Regions from separate parts of the Streptomyces nojiriensis genome, predicted to be linked through region 1. Evidence: riboswitches for the same ligand, from Rfam matches in the RefSeq annotation. Region 1 holds a riboswitch; the other holds the start of a gene.
What was found. A riboswitch is a leader RNA that binds a small molecule or an ion and turns the genes downstream of it on or off. The one in region 1 is predicted to bind ZMP and ZTP.

Region 1 (9,228 bases):
GCTGCTGCCCGTACGGCCCCAGTTCCAGGAGGCCGACGACGTGGCCCGGCGCCACCTGCGGAACAACCCCTTCGCCAAGACGGTGTGGGCGCTGCAGCACGCCCCGCGCTCGCTCTCCAAGGCGCTCACCACCCTCTCGGGCGGCAGCCGCGGCCCGTGGCAGATCGCCACGGAGGGCCACGGCGGCGCGCTCCCGGCCGGCCCGGCCGTGTCCGTGCGCGAGCTGGCGGCGCAGCAGGACGCCTCGCTGTTCCAGCTGATGGACCTGGACCGGTACCTGAAGACCATCCAGGACCGGATCGTCGCCGGCGTGACCCTGGCCCTGCACGAAGCGGGCTGGCACACGGAGGAGTTCGCGCAGCGCGCGGTCACCGTCGCGGAGGGCGGCGTGTACATCCAGTCGGTGAGCCACAGCGCGTTCAGCGTGGGCGGCAGCGGACACCGCAACCAGACGAGCCACCACACAGGCAGGGGAGACCGGCAGTGACGCAAGACGGGGGAGCCGGGGAGGTGCGGATCGGCCGCATCGACGGCAGCACCTTCAGCATCGGCGGCACCAACATCACCAACACCACCGTCCACCACGACGGTTCCGGGGCGGCCGCCCCGGGCGCGGCGGAACTGCTGGAGGCCGTACGGGAGCTGCGCATCGCCCTCGTGCACCTGCCCCGCAGCGCCGACTGTTCGGCGCTCGACGCCGAACTGGTCGAGGCGGCCGGCGAGCTGGAGGAGGCCGGGGAGATCCGGCCCGGCCTGCCCGCCCGGCTCCGGGGCGCGCTCCAGCGCTGGGCCCCGGTGGTGGACTCGGTGAACGCGGCCGCCGCCCTCGGCGGGCTGCTCGCCGCGCTGGGGAGCTGACCGGTGTCCACGGGCGGCGGTGCCCACTGGAATCCGCAGTCGCAGCGCTGGGAGTGGGCGGAGCAGCCGCCGCCCCCGCCGCCGCTCCCGCCCTCGTACCCGCCCCGCCCAGCAGGGGCCGGGCCGGGCGGCCAGGGCGGCCAGGGAGGCCCGGGCCGGGAGCGGGCGTGGAAGGTCCCGCTGCTGGTGGCCCTCGGGGCCGCGGTGGTGGGCGGCTGCGCCGTGGCGGGATGGTTCGTCCTGGGCGACGGGGAGCCGCAGGAGCCGAAGGCACCCGCCGCGGCCCCGTCGGCTTCGGGCACCCCGGTCCCGCCGTCCGGTACGGGTCCGCAGACGGCCCCGACCGCCACCGCCTCCTCCTCCGCGTCGCCCTCGGTCCCGCCGCCGTACACGGTGGTCCGCGACGACGGCGGCTTCTCGGTCGCCGTCCCCACGGGCTGGGAGCGCAGCCGCGACGAGGACGGCAGCGGCTCCTTCTACCGGCGGCCCGGAGACCGCAGCGCGCTGATCCAGATCTTCCGCGTCGCCGAGCCGGACGGTGTCGGAGCGTGCGAGCTCCTGCGGATCTCCTCGCAGGCCCTCGGGAACCGTCCCGGCTACCAGGAGGTCTCCCTCGATCCGGCGCCCGGCGGGTCCTGCGAGCTGGTGTACGAGTACGACAACCAGGAGTCGCACGGACGCCGCCGCGCCATCGAGCGGATCACCGTCGCCCCGGACGGCAGGCGGTGGGCGCTGCTGGCGGCCGGTCCGGCCGCCGACGGCACGACGGTGCGCGCGAACCTGACGGCGGCCGTGGAGTCGTTCAGGCCGCAATGACCGGGACCGGCCCTACTTGTACATGCCCGGGGTGTAGTGGCCCGGCACCATGCGGGTGGTGACGCCGATGCGGTTCCAGACGTTGATCGTCGCGATGACGGCGATCAGCTGGGCGAGCTCGCGCTCCTCGAACTGCTCGGTGGCCTTCTCGTAGACCTCGTCGGGCACGAAGCCGTCCGTCAGGACGGTGACGGCCTCGGTGAACTCGATCGCGGCCAGCTCCTTCTCGGTGTAGAAGTGCCGCGACTCCTCCCAGGCGCCCAGCTGGATGATGCGTTCGACGCTCTCACCGGCGGCGATCGCGTCCTTGGTGTGCATGTCGAGACAGAAGGCGCAGTGGTTGATCTGGGAGGCCCGGATCTTGACGAGCTCGACCAGGGAAGGGTCCAGACCCTTCTTGGAGGCGATCTCCAGGGCGAGGACGGCCTTGTAGACCTCGGGGGCGAGCTTCGCCATGTGCATGCGCGGGGTGTGCTCGGGGGCGTGTGCGTGCGTGGTCGTCATGTGATCCACCCTAGGAGGCAGGCGGCCCACCGATATGGTCCATATCCATGACGGATTCATGGGCCACTTTCGGTGCCGACCTGCACCTGGACCTCACCGCCGGACGCGGCCTGCGGGCCGGGCTCACCGAGGCCCTGCGCGAGGCCGCGCGCAGTGGGCGGCTGGCGGCCGGGACCCGGCTGCCGTCCTCCCGCACCCTCGCCGCCGACCTGGGCATCGCCCGGAACACGGTCGCCGAGGCGTACGCCGAGCTCGTCGCCGAGGGCTGGCTGACGGCCCGCCAGGGCTCCGGTACCCGCGTCGCCGAACGGGCCCGACCGCGCCGGCCCGCGGCCGCCGCCCCCGTACGGCGCCCCGCGCGCGAGGGGCCCGCGTACAGCCTGATCCCCGGCTCCCCGGACCTGGGCGGCTTCCCGCGCGCGGCCTGGCTGTCGGCGGCCCGGCGGGCGCTGACCGACGCGCCGAACGAGGCCTTCGGGTACGCGGCCGACCCGCGCGGCCGCGTCGAGCTGCGGCAGGCGCTGGCCGGATACCTGGCGCGGGCGCGCGGGGTGTACGCCGACCCCGAACGGATCGTGCTGTGCGCGGGCTTCCTGCACGGGCTGGCGCTGCTGGCGGGCGTACTGCGGGCGCGGCGGGTGCGGGAGGTGGCGGTGGAGGGCTACGGCCTGGACTTCCACCGGAACCTGCTGGTGCGGGCGGGGCTGCGGACGCGCCCGCTGGGCGTGGACGGGGCGGGGGCCCGGACGGGGGAGCTGACCGCGTCGGCGGGCGCGGTGCTGCTGACCCCGGCGCACCAGTTCCCGACGGGCGTCGCCCTGACCCCGGCCCGGCGGGCGGCGGCGGTCGACTGGGCCCGGACCACGGGCGGGCTGATCCTGGAGGACGACTACGACGGGGAGTTCCGCTACGACCGCCAGCCGGTCGGCGCGCTGCAGGGACTGGACCCGGACCGGGTGGTGTACCTCGGGACGGCCAGCAAGTCACTGGCGCCGGGGCTGCGGATGGGCTGGATGGTGGTCCCGCCGGGGCTGCTGGAGGAGGTGCTCGAGGCCAAGCGGCCCACGGACTGGGCGTGCGGCGCGCTGGATCAGCTGACGCTGGCGGAGTTCATCACCTCCGGGGCGTACGACCGGCACGTGCGCGGGATGCGGCTGCGGTACCGGCGGCGCCGGGACGAGCTGGTGGCGGCGGTGGGGGACCGGGTGGGCGTGTCGGGGATCGCGGCGGGGCTGCACGCGGTGCTGGACCTCCCGGAGGGACTGGAGCGGTCGGTCCTGCAGTCGGCGGCCTGGCAGGACCTTGCCCTGCACGGGCTGGGGCGGTTCCGGCATCCGGAGTCCGGACTGCCGTGGCGCGACGCGCTGGTCGTCGGCTACGGGACTCCGTCGGACAGCGCGTGGGGGCCGACGCTGGCGGCCCTGTCGGCGGCGCTCCCGTGACCTGCGGCGCCGCCCCCGGACCCCCGCGCCCCAATTTTTTCAGCTACCGCTGGGAGGTGCCCCCTTGCGAGGCTGAAAGACCCGGGGCTCCGCCCCGAACCCCGCGCCTCAAACGCCGGCGGGGCTGGATTTGTCCGGGGCCGGGGGTTCGCCGAAGCGGGCCAGGGCCAGGGAGCCGGCCACCGCCACCGCGAAGCCCGTCACCGCCAGCCAGGTCAGGCCCTCGCGGGTGCTGTCGCCGAGCCAGACCACGCCCACCACCGCCGGGCCGATCGTCTCGCCGAGCACCATGCCCGCCGTCGCCACCGTCACCGAGCCGCGCGCCAGGGCCGAGGTGAGGAGCAGGAAGGCCGCGCCGCCGCCCAGCAGGAGGGCGTACAGGGCCGGGTTGCGCAGGTCCCAGGGGGAGTCGAGGAGTCGTACCGAGACCTCCACCACCCCGAAGCCCGTCCCCGCCGCGAGGCCCAGGACCAGCGCCCGCGGCCCGTCCGGGAGCCGGCCCGCGACCAGGCCGACCAGCAGCACCAGCCCGGCCACCGCCAGCATGCCCAGTTCCAGCGCCGTCGACCCGGTCCCCGTGCCCTCCTCCCCGGCGGACAGTCCGAGCATCAGCAGACCCGCGCACACCACCGCCACCGCGCCCCACTCGGTCCGGGACAGCCGCACCCGCAGCAGCCGCGCCGCGACCACCGCCGTCACCGCCAGGCTGGCCGCCAGCGCGGCCCCCACCGCGTAGATCGGGACGTGCCGCAGGGCGATGATCTGGAGCACGAAGCCGGCTCCGTCGAGGCCCAGACCCGCCAGGTACCGCCACTGCCGCACGGCCCGCAGGAACAGCGCCGTGTCCACTCCGGACCCGGTACCCGGCTCCGCCGCCCGCGCCGCGACCGCCTGCAGGACCGAGGCCGTACCGAAGCAGACCGCCGCACCGAGCGCGCAAATCATCCCAATCAGCACGAACTGACTCTAGGTCACGGATCTCACAGCGGCCGGATTCCATCGGCCGGTTACCCCGCTCTACTCTGTCGGCAGCACGCGAGGCCCCAGGGGGAGCAGCAGACATGGACAGCAGCAGCACCAATCAGCGCCGCATGCGCTCCGGCGCCGTCGCCCTCGGCGGCATGGGCCTGCTCGCGGCCACCCTCGTGGCCTGCGGCAGCAGCGACGAACCGGACAAGCGCTGCGCGTCCCGCTCCACGCTGCAGCACCTGAACAACAAGGAGTGCAAGAGCGGCGGCACCGGCTCGTACTACTACGGCGGCTACGTCAGCTCCGGCAAGGTCGCCGGCGGCAGCTTCGAGAAGTCCGCCGTCACCCGGGGCGGCATCGGCGGCCACTCCAGCTCCGGCTCCAGCGGCGGCTGACCGGCACCATGGAGCGGCACACCATCGAACCCCGTCCCGACTGGCAGAAGACCGTCGAGGAGCAGGGTCTGATCTATCCCCTGACCCGCTTCCCCGACGACTCCCTGCGCCCCTACTGGGACGAGAGCGCGTACTACTCCTTCTCGCTCCCCGAGGTCGAGGCCCTGGAGAACGTCGTCGAGGAGCTGCACGCCATGTGCCTGGCCGCGGCCGCGCACATCGTCGAGCACGACCGCTTCGCCGACCTCGGCATCACCGATCCGGAACTGGCCGCGCTGATCGCCGAGTCCTGGCGGCGCCGCGCCGAACAGCCCTCCCTCTACGGCCGATTCGACCTGCGCTACGACGGCACCGGCAGCCCGGCCAAGATGCTGGAGTACAACGCCGACACCCCCACCTCCCTCGTGGAGGCGGCCAGCCCCCAGTGGTTCTGGATGGAGGAGCGCTTCCCCGGTGCCGACCAGTGGAACTCGCTCCACGAGCGCCTCGTCGACGCCTGGCGGCGCCAGGCCGAGCTGCTCCCGCCCGGCCCGCTGCACTTCGCGCACTCCGAGACCGACGAGCTCGGCGAGGACCTGATGACGGTCGCCTACCTCCAGGAGACCGCCGAGCAGGCCGGCCTGGAGACCCAGGCCCTGTCCGTCGAGCAGATCGGCTGGGACAGCCTGTCCGGCCGGTTCGTGGACGAGAAGCTCCGCTTCATCCGCTCCTGCTTCAAGCTCTACCCGTGGGAGTGGCTGGCCACGGACGAGTTCGGCCCGCAGGTCCTCGGCACGTACGACCACGGCGGCGGCTCCGGCTCCACCTGCTGGATCGAGCCGCTGTGGAAGATGCTGCTGTCCAACAAGGCGCTGCTCGCGATCCTGTGGGAGCTCTTCCCGGAGCACCCCAACCTGCTGCCCGCCTACCTCGACGGCCCGCGCGAGCTCGCCGGTCCCGGGTCCGCCGGCTACGTGGCCAAGCCCCTCCTCGGCCGTGAGGGCGCGGGGGTCACCCTGCACGAGGCGGGCGAGGGCGGCGAGCCGTTCGTACCGGAGGAGGGGGAGCGGTACTGCTTCCAGGGCCTGGCCCCGCTGCCCGACTTCGACGGCAACCGGGTGGTGCTCGGCGCATGGGTCGTCGAGGACGAGGCGGCGGGACTCGGCATCCGCGAATCGGCGGGGCCGGTCACGGACGAGTACGCCCGCTTCCTGCCCCACGTCATCCTCTGACCGGACCGGGCGGGCCCTGGGCCGTCTCTTCCGGATCTCGCCGGGCCCGCGACGCCCGGCACCGCACCCGGCCGCGTTGTCGGGGCACGCGAGTACGTCCAGTACACGGGCGCCCCTCCGCCTTGCCATGTACGGCACCGGACGCCGCGGGCTCGGCCGACAAGATCCGAAAGAGACGACCTAGGCGCCGAGCACCGACCGGAGCTGGTCCAGGCCCCAGTCCAGGTCCTCCTTGCTGATCACCAGCGGTGGGGCGATCCGGATCGTCGACCCGTGGGTGTCCTTCACCAGCACGCCGAGCTCCATCAGCTTCTCGGAGATCTCCCGGCCGGTGCCCCGCGACGGGTCGATGTCGACGCCCGCCCACAGCCCGCGGCCGCGGACGGCGGTCACCGCGCCCCCGCCGACCAGCAGGTTCAGCTCCCGGTGCAGGTGCTCGCCCAGCTCGGTGGCGCGGCCCTGGAACTCGCCGGTCCGGAGCATCGCGATCACCTCCAGCGCGACCGCGCACGCGAGCGGGTTCCCGCCGAAGGTGGACCCGTGCTGCCCGGGCCGGAACACCCCGAGCACGTCCCGGTCGGCGACCACGGCCGACACCGGCACCACGCCGCCGCCGAGTGCCTTGCCGAGGATGTAGACGTCCGGGACGACCCCCTCGTGCTCGCACGCGAAGGTCCGGCCGGTCCGCCCCAGCCCCGACTGGATCTCGTCCGCCATGAACAGGACGTTCCGCTCGCGGGTCAGTTCCCGTACGCCGCTCAGGTACCCGGCGGGCGGCACCAGCACCCCCGCCTCGCCCTGGATCGGCTCCAGCAGCACCGCCACCGTGTTCTCGGTGACGGCGTGGGCCAGCGCGGTGAGGTCCCCGTACGGAACGATCTCGAAGCCCGGCGTGTACGGGCCGAAGTGGTCGCGGGCGTCGTGGTCCGTGGAGAAGGAGACGACGGTCGTGGTGCGCCCGTGGAAGTTGTCGGCGGCGACCACGATCTTGGCGTGCCCGTCCGGGACGCCCTTGACCTCGTAGCCCCACTTGCGGGCGGTCTTCACCGCCGTCTCCACGGCCTCCGCCCCCGTGTTCATGGGGAGCACCATCTCCTTGCCGCACAGCGCGGCGAGCTCGGTACAGAAATCGGCGAAGCGGTCGTGGTGGAAGGCGCGCGAGGTGAGCGTGACCCGTTCCAGCTGGGCGTGGGCGGCGTCGATCAGACGGCGGTTGCCGTGCCCGAAGTTGAGGGCCGAGTACCCGGCGAGCATGTCGAGGTATCTGCGGCCCTCGACATCGGTCATCCACGCGCCTTCCGCGGACGCGACGACCAGGGGCAGCGGATGGTAGGTGTGCGCGCTGTGCGCGTCTTCGGAGCGGATGGCATCAGCAGTTGTCGACACGGGGTCTCCGATCGTCCGTCCGGCGCGGTGAAGCGCCGGTGCAGCGGTGACGAGGGTGGCGTCACCTTCTTATCGTCGCTCGTATCGCGGACGCAGAAACCTCTCTCCCGGCGCGCCCGCTAAGGTGTCCGGTACGCACGGCGACTGGCGTACGGAGAACCAACTCCGGGGGAGTCGTGCGCGCTCGACCGCATACAGGGCCGCTCGCCTGGGCCTCGCGGGGTACCGATCACATCGACCCCGGAGGAGCCCGCCATGTCCGCGAGCCGCCATCCCGCCCTTCTCTCCACCGACCCCGAGCTGGCGTCCTTCGTCGCGGCGGAGGAAGTGCTGCAGGCGCAGACCCTGCGCCTGATCCCCAGTGAGAACTACGTGTCCGCGGCCGTCCTCGAAGCCTCCGGCACCGTGCTGCAGAACAAGTACAGCGAGGGCTACCCCGGCCGCCGCTACTACGAGGGCCAGCAGAACATCGACCGCGTCGAGGCGCTGGCGATCGAGCGGGCCAAGGGCCTGTTCGGGGTCGACCACGCCAACGTGCAGCCGTACTCCGGCTCGCCCGCCAACCTCGCCGTGTACCTGGCCTTCGCGAAGCCGGGCGACACCGTGATGGGCATGGCCCTGCCGATGGGCGGGCACCTGACGCACGGCTGGGGCGTCTCGGCGACCGGCTCCTGGTTCCGGGGCGTGCAGTACGGCGTCCGGGCCGACACCGGGCTGATCGACTACGACGCGGTGCGCGAGCTGGCCCTCGCCGAACGGCCCAAGCTGATCTTCTGCGGCGGTACCGCCCTGCCGAGGACCATCGACTTCGCCGCCTTCGCGGAGATCGCGCGGGAGGCGGGCTCGATCCTGGTCGCCGACGTCGCCCACATCGCGGGCCTGATCGCCGGCGGCGCGCACCCGTCCCCGGCGGACCACGTCGACGTCATCTCCACCACCACGCACAAGACCCTGCGCGGACCGCGGGGCGCGATGCTGATGTGCCGGGAGGAGCACGCGAAGGCCATCGACAAGGCGGTCTTCCCGGGCCTGCAGGGCGGCCCGCACAACCAGACGACGGCCGGTATCGCGGTGGCGCTGCACGAGGCCGCGCAGCCGTCGTTCGTCTCGTACGCCCACGCGGTCGTCGCCAACGCCAAGGCGCTGGCCGCGGCGCTGCTGCAGAAGGGCTTCGACCTGGTCTCGGGCGGTACGGACAACCACCTGATCCTGATCGACCTGACCGGCAAGGACGTACCGGGCAAGATCGCGGCCAAGGCCCTGGACCGGGCGGGCATCGTCGTGAACTACAACACGGTGCCGTTCGACCCGCGCAAGCCGTTCGATCCCTCGGGCATCCGCATCGGCACGCCGTCGCTGACGTCCCGCGGGCTGTCCACGGAGCACATGCCGCTGGTGGCCGAATGGATCTCGCGCGCGGTCGACGCCGCCGCGAAGGGGGACGAGCAGGCGCTGGCCGTGATCCGCGCCGAGGTGACGGACCTCATGGCCGCCTTCCCGGCCCCGGGCCTGCCGCTGTCGTAGCCAGCGGCACCGCTGCCGGGGCTCCGCCCCAGACCCCGCGCCTCAAACGCCGGCGGGGCTGGATCTTCCAGCCCGCCCGGCGTTTGAGGGCGTCGCGGCCGGAGCCGCCGCCGCACCATTGAG
Region 2 (9,228 bases), 1.8 Mb from region 1:
TCCACCATCGCCTCGGTCAACCGCCACACCGGCGTGGTGAACTTCTCCGCACCCCTGGTGTTCGGCCTGTGCACGGTGTTCTCCGGGCTGTGCGTCGTCCTGGTCCTGCAGTGGCGCGGCGGGCCGCCCGCGGCCGTGCGCCGGGCCACCCGGCTGACCACCGCCCTGTTCGGCACCGCGACCGCGGCCATCGTCGTCCTGTTCGTGATCGGCGACGCACCGGTGGAACGGCTCCGGGACCTGGACACGTACTACGCGACGACGCCCTGGATCCGCGAGATGATCGTCTGCTTCCTCGTGGCGCACACCCTCGGCACCTCGGCGCTGACCTGGCTGAGCGGCAAGTGGCTGGCGGTCGCGGACCGTGCGCGGCGCCCGCTGCGCACGGGGCTGGCCCTGATCGTGGTCGCCGGGCTGATGGACCTGGCCTACCTGGCCGCCAAGTGGGCCTCGGTCGTGGCCCGCTGGACCGGCCACGACCTGGTGTTCCTGTCCACGGACGTGGCGCCGCCCCTGGCCGGGGCCGCCGGGCTGCTGCTCGGTGCCGGATTCGTCGTGCCGCTGGTCGGCGGGTCGGCGACCTGGATGGCCTTCAGCCGGTACCGGCGGCTGCGCCCGCTGTGGAAGGCGCTGCGCGCAGTCGCCGCGACCCAGGGACGGACCGTCCCGCTGGCCTGGTGGTCCCCGGTGGGGATCCGGCTCATCCACCGCGAGTCGGTCATCGACGACGGCATCCTGGCGCTGGCCGGCTGGTTCGACCCCCGGGTGCGCAGCGCCGCGTACGAGGAGGCCCGGGGCCGGGGTATGGACGAGGCGCGGGCCGCCACGGTCGCGGACGCTGCCGTCCTGGCCGCCGCATGCCACCGCAAGGCCGCCGCCGCGCGCGGATCCCTGCCGGGGGCGGCCGCGATACCGGAGCCCTACCGTCTGGGCCGGCGGCCCCTGACCGCCCTGGCCGACGCGTTCCGCACGTCCGACATCGTCGCCGCGGCCCGTGACGCGGCCCGTGACACGGCCACCGCCGGCACGCCGGGCCTGAACCCCGACCCGGTCGGCGCCTGATCGCACGGGTACGGGAAAGCACGACGCCCCGGACCGAGGGCCGGGGCGTGCGTGCGTGAGCGCGCGCCTGCGTACGTGTGTGCACGTCGTACGCGGGATCCGCGCGGCGGGATCAGAGCTCGGCGAGGTCCAGACCGGCCTGGACGGCGGCCGCCTGCACGGTCTGCTCCAGCAGTACGGCGATGGTCATCGGGCCGACACCGCCCGGAACCGGCGTGATCAGCGAGGCCCGGGCGGCGGCCGATTCGAAGTGCACGTCGCCGACGTTGCCCTCGTTGTACCCGGCGTCCAGGACCACCGCGCCCGGCTTGATGTCCTCGCCCCGGATGAACTCGGCCTTGCCGACGGCGGCGACCAGCACGTCCGCCTGCCGCACGATCGAGGACAGGTCCTGGGTGCGCGAGTGACAGTAGGTGACGGTGGCGTTCTGCTCCAGCAGCAGCATCCCGGCCGGCTTGCCCAGGATCGCGCTGCGGCCGACGACGACGGCGTGCTTGCCGGTCAGGTCCACGTCGTAGGCGGCGAGCAGCCGCATGATGCCGCCGGGGGTGCAGGAGACGAAGCCCGGCAGCCCGAAGCCCATGGCGGCGAAGGAGTGCATGGTGACCCCGTCGACGTCCTTGCCCGGGGCGATGGCCTCGAAGGCGGCGCGCTCGTCGATGTGGTGCGGAACGGGGTGCTGGAGCAGGATGCCGCTGATCTCCGGGTCCTCGGACAGCGCGGTGAGGGTGGCCACCAGCTCCTCGGTGGTGGTCTCGGCCGGCAGCTCGACGTGGCGGGAGGTGATCCCCGCCTTGGCACAGCGGTTCTGCTTCATGCGGACGTACGTCACGGAGGCCGGGTCCTCGCCGACCAGCACGGTCGCGAGGCAGGGCGCGGTGCCGGTGCGCTCGGTGATCTTCGCCGCGTAGGCGGCGGTCTGCTCCGAGATGCGGCGGGCGAGGGCCGTGCCGTCCATCAGCCGGGCGGAGCCGGCGGCAGGGGCAGGGGCAGTCTGGGCGGTCGTCACGGGGTCTCCTGAACGTCGCTGCGGATCGCGGTTCGCCCAGGCGCGCGGCAGTCGGCGTACCCGAGGTCCACCGGTACGCCGGGCCGCTCCCCGGTGGTGATCCACCCGAACGCCAGTCACGGCCCGCCGACCACTGTAGTCGACATATCCGGTGGTTGTCGGGCGTCCGACCTGGGACGATCAATGCATGACGCGTACTTTCGACCACCTTGTCGCCGAGGCCGAGTCCGTCTCCGTGGACGGCTGGGACTTCTCCTGGCTCGACGGCCGGGCCACCGAGCAGCGCCCTTCCTGGGGGTATCAGCGGTTGATGGCCCAGCGCCTGGCCCAGGTCCGGTCGGCGCTGGACATCCAGACCGGCGGCGGTGAGGTCCTGGCCGGGTGCGCTCCGCTGCCGCCGCTGACGGCCGCCACCGAGTCCTGGCCGCCCAATGTCGAGAAGGCGACGCGGCTGCTGCACCCGCTGGGCGCGGTGGTGGTCGCCGACTTCGACGAGCCGCCGCTGCCCTTCGGCGACGCGGCCTTCGAGCTGGTGACCAGCCGGCACCCGGTGACCATCTGGTGGGAGGAGATCGCGCGGGTGCTGACGCCGGGCGGCCGCTACCTCTCGCAGCAGGTCGGGCCGGCCAGCGTCTTCGAGCTCGTCGAGTACTTCCTCGGCCCGCAGCCGGAGGAGGTCCGGCGCGCCCGGCACCCCGACGACGCGGTCGCCGACGCCACCGCGGCCGGCCTCGAAGTGCTCGATCTGCGCTCCGAACGACTGCGCGCGGAGTTCCACGACATCGGAGCCGTGATCTACTTTCTACGGAAGGTGATCTGGATGGTGCCCGGCTTCACGGTCGGGCAGTACCGGGACCGGTTGCGCGAGCTCCACGAACGGATCGAACGCGAAGGTCCGTTCGTCGCTCACACCGCCCGCTTCCTCATCGAAGCCCGCAAAACGGGCTGATCTGAAGGGCGGACGGATCTGCGCCGGATCGGTTGCGCGGCCACAGCGTGGCGCAGGTCACTCAATTCAGCGCGTAACGAATCGACTCGGGCATGCGATGAACCGACAGGTGTCCTCGCGCGGCCCGGAATACAGACCCCCCTCGGGTCTGTTTCCCGAGTTCGCGCGATGATGTCCAGCCCACCTTTATCTGTTCGCAACGAGAGGCTCCTTGTGTCGCTCAGCCCGTCCCGTACGTTCCCTCCGGAGATCGCCGAATCCGAGGCCCTTGTCGCGCTCGTCGAGCGCGGCCGCGAGCAGGGTCACATCAACGGTGACGACGTGCGCCAGGCCTTCGAGGCCGGCCGCATCCCGGTGGACCAGTGGAAGCGGGTCCTGCGCAGCCTGAACCAGGTCCTGGACGAGGAGGGTGTCGCCCTTCACGTCAGCGCGGCCCCCGCCACCAAGGCTGCCGCCAAGAAGCCCCGCAAGGCTGCCGCCGCCCCGGCCCGCACCGTGGCCAAGAAGGCCACCGCCGCGCCGCGCCCCATCGGCGCCCGCAAGACCGCGGCCACCGCCGCGGCCACGGCTGTGACCACCGCCACGGCGATATCCGCTTCGTCGGCCGCCGCCATCGGGGACGAGGCGTCGGCCGAGGCCGCCGCCGAACCGAAGAAGCGCACGGTCAAGAAGACCGCCGCCAAGAAGACCGCCGTGAAGAAGACCGCGGCGAAGAAGACCAGCGCCAAGGACGCCGACGAGGGCGAGACCCCCGTCGTCGAGGGCGAGGACTGGGCTGCCGAGGACCTGGTCGACGAGGCCGAGGACGAGGCGCCCAAGGCCGGCGGCACCCAGGGCTTCGTCCTGTCCGACGACGACGAGGACGACGCCCCGGCGCAGACGGTCATGGTGGCCGGCGCCACCGCCGACCCCGTCAAGGACTACCTCAAGCTCATCGGCAAGGTGCCGCTCCTCAACGCCGAGCAGGAGGTGGAGCTCGCCAAGCGCATCGAGGCGGGTCTGTTCTCCGAGTACAAGCTCGAAGAGGAGGAGGACCACAAGCCCGCCTTCAAGCGCGAGCTGGAGATCCTGGTCGAGGACGGCCGCCGCGCGAAGAACCACCTGCTGGAGGCCAACCTCCGCCTCGTGGTCTCCCTCGCCAAGCGCTACACCGGCCGCGGCATGCTCTTCCTGGACCTGATCCAGGAGGGCAACGTCGGCCTGATCCGCGCCGTGGAGAAGTTCGACTACACCAAGGGCTTCAAGTTCTCCACGTACGCGACCTGGTGGATCCGCCAGGCGATCACGCGTGCCATGGCCGACCAGTCGCGCACCATCCGCATCCCCGTGCACATGGTCGAGATCATCAACAAGCTCGCCCGCGTGCAGCGCCAGATGCTCCAGGACCTGGGCCGTGAGCCCACCCCGGAGGAGCTGGGCAAGGAACTCGACATGACCCCCGAGAAGGTCATCGAGGTCCAGAAGTACGGCCGTGAGCCGATCTCCCTGCACACCCCCCTGGGCGAGGAGGGCGACAGCGAGTTCGGTGACCTCATCGAGGACTCCGAGGCGGTCGTCCCGGCGGACGCGGTCTCCTTCACGTTCCTCCAGGAGCAGCTCCAGTCCATCCTGGGCACGCTCTCGGAGCGCGAGGCGGGCGTGGTCTCCATGCGTTACGGCCTCAACGACGGCCAGCCGAAGACCCTGGACGAGATCGGCCGCGTGTACGGGGTCACCCGTGAGCGCATCCGCCAGATCGAGTCCAAGACCATGTCGAAGCTGCGCCACCCGTCGCGTTCGCAGGTGCTGCGCGACTACCTCGACTGAGTCGATCTCCTCCAGAACGCCCCTGACCCGCGGACCCGCAGGTCGGGGGCGTTCTGCGTCCGGTCAGGGCAGATCAGGTCAGGCGGAAGACGGGGCCCTTGGGGGTGAACGGCAGGGAGGCGCCCTGGGGGATCAGGTAGGCGTGTTCGCGCCGGATGCGCAGGGTGTCGCACCACCCGTCCGTGATCACCAGCACCGGGGCCCCCGGCGGGAAGTCCTCCGCCCGCTGCAGCAGGTCGATGCCCGGCTGCAGCTCGGTACCGCCGCGTCCGCGGACCCGTACCCGGCCCGCGATCTCGGTCGGGGGCAGATAGCCGGCGTCGTACGGCGCCGCGTCGCAGAAGACGACGCGCGCCGCCGGTACGTCGCGGGCCTGCGCGTACGAGGCGATCGCGCCGAGCGCCTTGCCGAGCAGGGCGGCGTTCATCGACCCCGAGGTGTCGAGCACGACGCCGAAGGTGCAGCGGGCGGTCTCCTCGGGCGGGAAGTGGCGGCCCGCACGCGGGATGTCCGGGGTGGAGGCCTGGCGGCGCGCCGGGCGCGCGAAGCTGCGTACGGGCTCGGGGCGCGGCACGTACTCGTCGAACCAGCGGGCGAGCCGGGCGTCCCACGGCACGGGCGGGTGGGCCAGGGCCCGGATCTCCTGGATCAGCCCGGCCGGCAGCAGGCCGCGCTCCCCGTGGGTGTGCAGGTCGAAGCCCTGGACCAGGCCGCGCCGGTAGAACTCGTCCAGGTCCGTGTAGGGCGCGCTGCCGGGGTGGGGCAGCGGGTCGCCCAGGATGTCACCGCGGCCCTTGCCGCGCAGGGTGGCGAGGCGGCGCATCCGGCGCAGGTCGGCGGTGATCCGGTCGTAGACCTCCTCGACGGACAGGTCCCTCAGCTCCGCGTCGTACAGCAGCCCGGCGGGCATCTCGCCGACGCCCATCTCGACGAGCCAGCCGTTGACCACGTAGTCGGCGGCCACGTTGTGCAGGTACGGGTCCCGGGCGCCGCGCCGCTCGCCGTGGCGCAGGGCGGCGTGCAGCATCTCGTGGGCCAGGATGAACCGCCATTCCCCCTCCTCGAAGCTGCGCAGCGGGTTGACGTAGATCTCCCCCGCGGTGGCGCTGACCGCGGCGACGTCGATGTCCTGGGCGCGGGCCAGCTCCGCGTCGGCGACGATCTTCAGGCCGCTGGCCAGGCCGCCGAGGAGCGGGTACGAGGAGACGAACCAGTTCAGCGCCCGGTCCCACGGGCGCTGCGCCACGCGCTCCCCCGTGATGCGGTCGCGGCGTCCGCCGGCGACCTCCATGGCGGCGGAGACGCTGCGGGTCAGGGCGTGCGCGAAGGCGGTCTCCCAGTCGGGCACCGCGGTGGAGTTCCATGCGTGCCAGGTGACCAGGAGCTGGTCGGGGTGGTCGCCGGCGGTGCCGCAGACCTCGTAGGCGGCGGGGATGCCGTCCCGGCGCCAGCGGGCCGCGAGCAGTTCCTCGTCACCGCCGGGGTACTCGGCCGGGAGGTCGTCCGGGGGCCGGAGGGACGGCTGGGTCAGCAGGAAGCGGTTGACGACGGCGCAGCGGGCGGCGAGGTCGAAGCGGTCGGGCTGGACGCGGTCCCGGGCGGCCGCGGCGGGGACGTGGCCGAAGCCGAGGTGGAGCAGGGCGTGGGCGAGGGCCCAGGCCCAGGTACGGGGCTCGGCGCGCAGGCCGGAGCGGACGTGGAGGACGCCGTTGGAGTCCACGGCGACCAGGCCCGCGGCGGGGGTCCCGGGGCACTTGGGCTGCTCGCACACGCTCCCGCCGACGGCGGCGAGGGCCGGGTTCCGCTTGACCAGGGCGAGCCCCTCGGCGAAGGCCTGGGCTGCGGGGTCGGGCTGGGTCTTCTTCTTGGGCCGGGGGCGCGACCCGCTCACCGGCGGGCCTCGACCAGGCGAGGCATGTCCCGGGCGGCCTCCACGAGGAACCAGGAGGGCAGCACGGGCAGGCCGTCGGCGTCGTCGGCGATGACGGTCTGCGCCACCTCCACGGAGATCTCGGCGAGCTGGACCAGCAGTGCCTTGGCCCGGTAGGCGGTCTGGCGCAAGGCGGGCGAGACGTGCTCGCGCTGCGCGGGCAGCTCCTTGACCAGGCGGCCCCGGAAGGCTTCGGCGAGGTAGTAGAGCAGGTCGCGGTCGGCGGGGCGGGTGGGCCAGGAGGCGTCGCCCTTCATGATCGCCTCGATGCCGAAGCTGTGCCGCACGATCTTGGCGTAGCCGCAGAAGGAGACGGCGTGCGCGGGGGTGAGGGTGCCGTGCGCGATCACCTTGAGGGTCTGCTCGTCCAGTTCCGGCCCGAAGGAGTGCAGGGCGTCGGAGAGCATGTGCCAGGAGCGCGGGGTGGAGAAGGGCTCCTCCGTCTTGGGCGGCTGCGACCAGAGGTGGTCGGGGCGGTCGGTGAGGTAGTCGGTGACCCAGGGGTGGATGCCGTGCTCGCCGGCCCAGACCAGCCAGTCCCCCGCGGACGCCTGGAGGTGGACGTGGGTGAGGCGGTTGACCAGCGCGGAGGCGATCGGCCGGGCCAGCGCGTTGTCGGTGGCCCGGTTGCCCGCGCCGATGACGATGGAGCCGGCCGGGAGCTCGTAGGAGCCGATCCGGCGGTCGAGGATCAGCGAGTAGAAGGCCTTCTGGACGTCCGGGCTCGCGGCGTTGAGCTCGTCGAGGAAGAGGCAGTACGGCTCGTCGCGGGCGATGGCCTCCGGCGGGCAGAAGACGGACCGGCCGTCGCGGATCTGCGGGACGCCGATCAGGTCCTCGGGGGCGAGCTGGGTGCCGAGCAGGCTGACGCACTCCAGCCCCAGTGCGTCGGCGAACTTCCTTACGAGCGAGGACTTTCCGATGCCGGGAGCCCCCCAGAGGAACACCGGCCGGACGGTGGCGAGGCCGAGCAGCAGTTCGGGGATCTGGGCGGGGGTGACGGTGACGGCGGCCTGCACGGGTGTGGACGTCCTCGGGGGTGTGGCGGGTGTCTGGTGCGGCCAGTGTGTCCGCACCACACACCTCGGGGCATCCGGTTTTCGCCCCCCGGCCGCGCGCCGTCAGCGGGTTTCGAGGAGGTGCTTGAGCTTCGCCTCGCCCCGGGGCATCTCCTTGCGGACCATGGGCCTGACCACGAGGGGTACCAGGGCCCGGCCCAGGCCGTGGCCCTCGAAGTCGACGTCCAGGGTGACGCGGGAGCGGGTGCCGCCGTCGAGGGGTTCGACGGTGCCGTGCACATCGGGTCGTACCGGCCCGTCGACCCCGTGCACGTGCCAGCTCCTCGGCGGGTCGAGCTCCACGAACTCCATGGTCGTGGGGACGCGCCGGCGGCCGATCTGCCGGGTGACGAGGATCAGCGAACCGACGTGCACGGGGAGGTTTCCGACCGGGACGGCGGACACGGCGCTGTCCTGCCACTCCGGCAGGTGCGTGGGATCCGTCAGGTACGCGTAGACGTCCTCGGGCCTGCGGTCGATGTCGATGCTCTTCCTGAATGCGGACATGGTGACCCCTTGGCGCCCCCTGGACGGTCCCTCTTTCCAAGCTACTCCGCGGGTGACACGGCGGCGCGGTGCTTGCGCGCGGACATGGCGGCGTAGACGAGGACGCCCGCGAAGAGGAAGAGGACGCCCTGGTAGACGGCCGCGTAGCCGGAGCCGGCGACCAGCCACATCGAGAAGCCGAAGGCGAGGGCGGCGAGGACGCCGTCGCGGGCCAGGCGGCCGGGGTGGACGCGCTCGCGCTGCCCGGAGAGCAGGAAGTAGATCTGCGCGGCGGTGGCCAGCAGGTAGGGGACGGTCGCCGTGAAGGTGGTGATCAGGACCAGGCTCTCGAAGACGCCCTGGGTGCCGGCCGTGTAGTTGTAGACGGTGAGGGCGGAGGCCAGGGCGACGGTGACGACCACGCCGACGACGGGGACACCGCGCTTCTTCCTCTCGAAGGCCTTCGGGAAGAGCCCGTCCTTGGCGGCGGCGTACGGGGTCTGCGCGCTGAGCAGGGTCCAGCCGTTGAGGGCGCCGAGCATCGAGACCACGGCGGCGCAGGCGACCACGGTGCCGCCCCAGGTACCGCCGAACATGGCGTTGACGGCGTCGGTGAAGGGAGCGGTGGAGGAGACCAGCCGGTCGTGGGCGACCAGGCCGAAGACGGCGACCGTGCCGAGCAGGTACACGGTGGCGGCGCCCACGGTGCCCAGGACCGTGGCCCGGCCGACGTTGCGGGCCGGGTCGCGGACCTCGCCCGCGCTGACGGTGGCGGACTCGACTCCGAGGTAGCTGAAGAGCAGGATCGCCGCGGAGGCGGAGACGGCGCCGGCCGCGCTCTGCTCGGTGGCCCGGAAGGGGCCGAGGTTGGCGGGGTCGAAGAAGAACAGCCCGCCGACGGCCACCAGGAGCAGCGGGGCGAACTTCA

Region 2: another riboswitch for ZMP and ZTP. It lies ahead of JYK04_RS33740 (bifunctional 5,10-methylenetetrahydrofolate dehydrogenase/5,10-methenyltetrahydrofolate cyclohydrolase); the one in region 1 lies ahead of JYK04_RS25970 (serine hydroxymethyltransferase).

The regions. Positions count from the first base shown of each region.
Region 1 is NZ_CP071139.1:5,538,588-5,547,815, forward strand. Features, by position in the region: gene JYK04_RS25925 (hypothetical protein) at 1-487, shown strand, start outside; gene JYK04_RS25930 (hypothetical protein) at 484-858, shown strand; gene JYK04_RS25935 (hypothetical protein) at 862-1,674, shown strand; gene JYK04_RS25940 (carboxymuconolactone decarboxylase family protein) at 1,687-2,178, opposite strand; gene pdxR (MocR-like pyridoxine biosynthesis transcription factor PdxR) at 2,226-3,620, shown strand; gene JYK04_RS25950 (DMT family protein) at 3,729-4,565, opposite strand; gene JYK04_RS25955 (hypothetical protein) at 4,682-4,984, shown strand; gene JYK04_RS25960 (glutathionylspermidine synthase family protein) at 4,993-6,195, shown strand; gene rocD (ornithine--oxo-acid transaminase) at 6,376-7,581, opposite strand; ZMP/ZTP riboswitch at 7,712-7,802, shown strand; gene JYK04_RS25970 (serine hydroxymethyltransferase) at 7,837-9,105, shown strand.
Region 2 is NZ_CP071139.1:7,295,661-7,304,888, reverse strand. Features, by position in the region: gene JYK04_RS33745 (MAB_1171c family putative transporter) at 1-1,062, shown strand, start outside; gene JYK04_RS33740 (bifunctional 5,10-methylenetetrahydrofolate dehydrogenase/5,10-methenyltetrahydrofolate cyclohydrolase) at 1,175-2,020, opposite strand; ZMP/ZTP riboswitch at 2,099-2,201, opposite strand; gene JYK04_RS33735 (methyltransferase domain-containing protein) at 2,259-3,020, shown strand; gene JYK04_RS33730 (RNA polymerase sigma factor) at 3,234-4,826, shown strand; gene JYK04_RS33725 (vWA domain-containing protein) at 4,900-6,717, opposite strand; gene JYK04_RS33720 (ATP-binding protein) at 6,714-7,775, opposite strand; gene JYK04_RS33715 (SRPBCC family protein) at 7,878-8,321, opposite strand; gene JYK04_RS33710 (amino acid permease) at 8,363-9,228, opposite strand, start outside.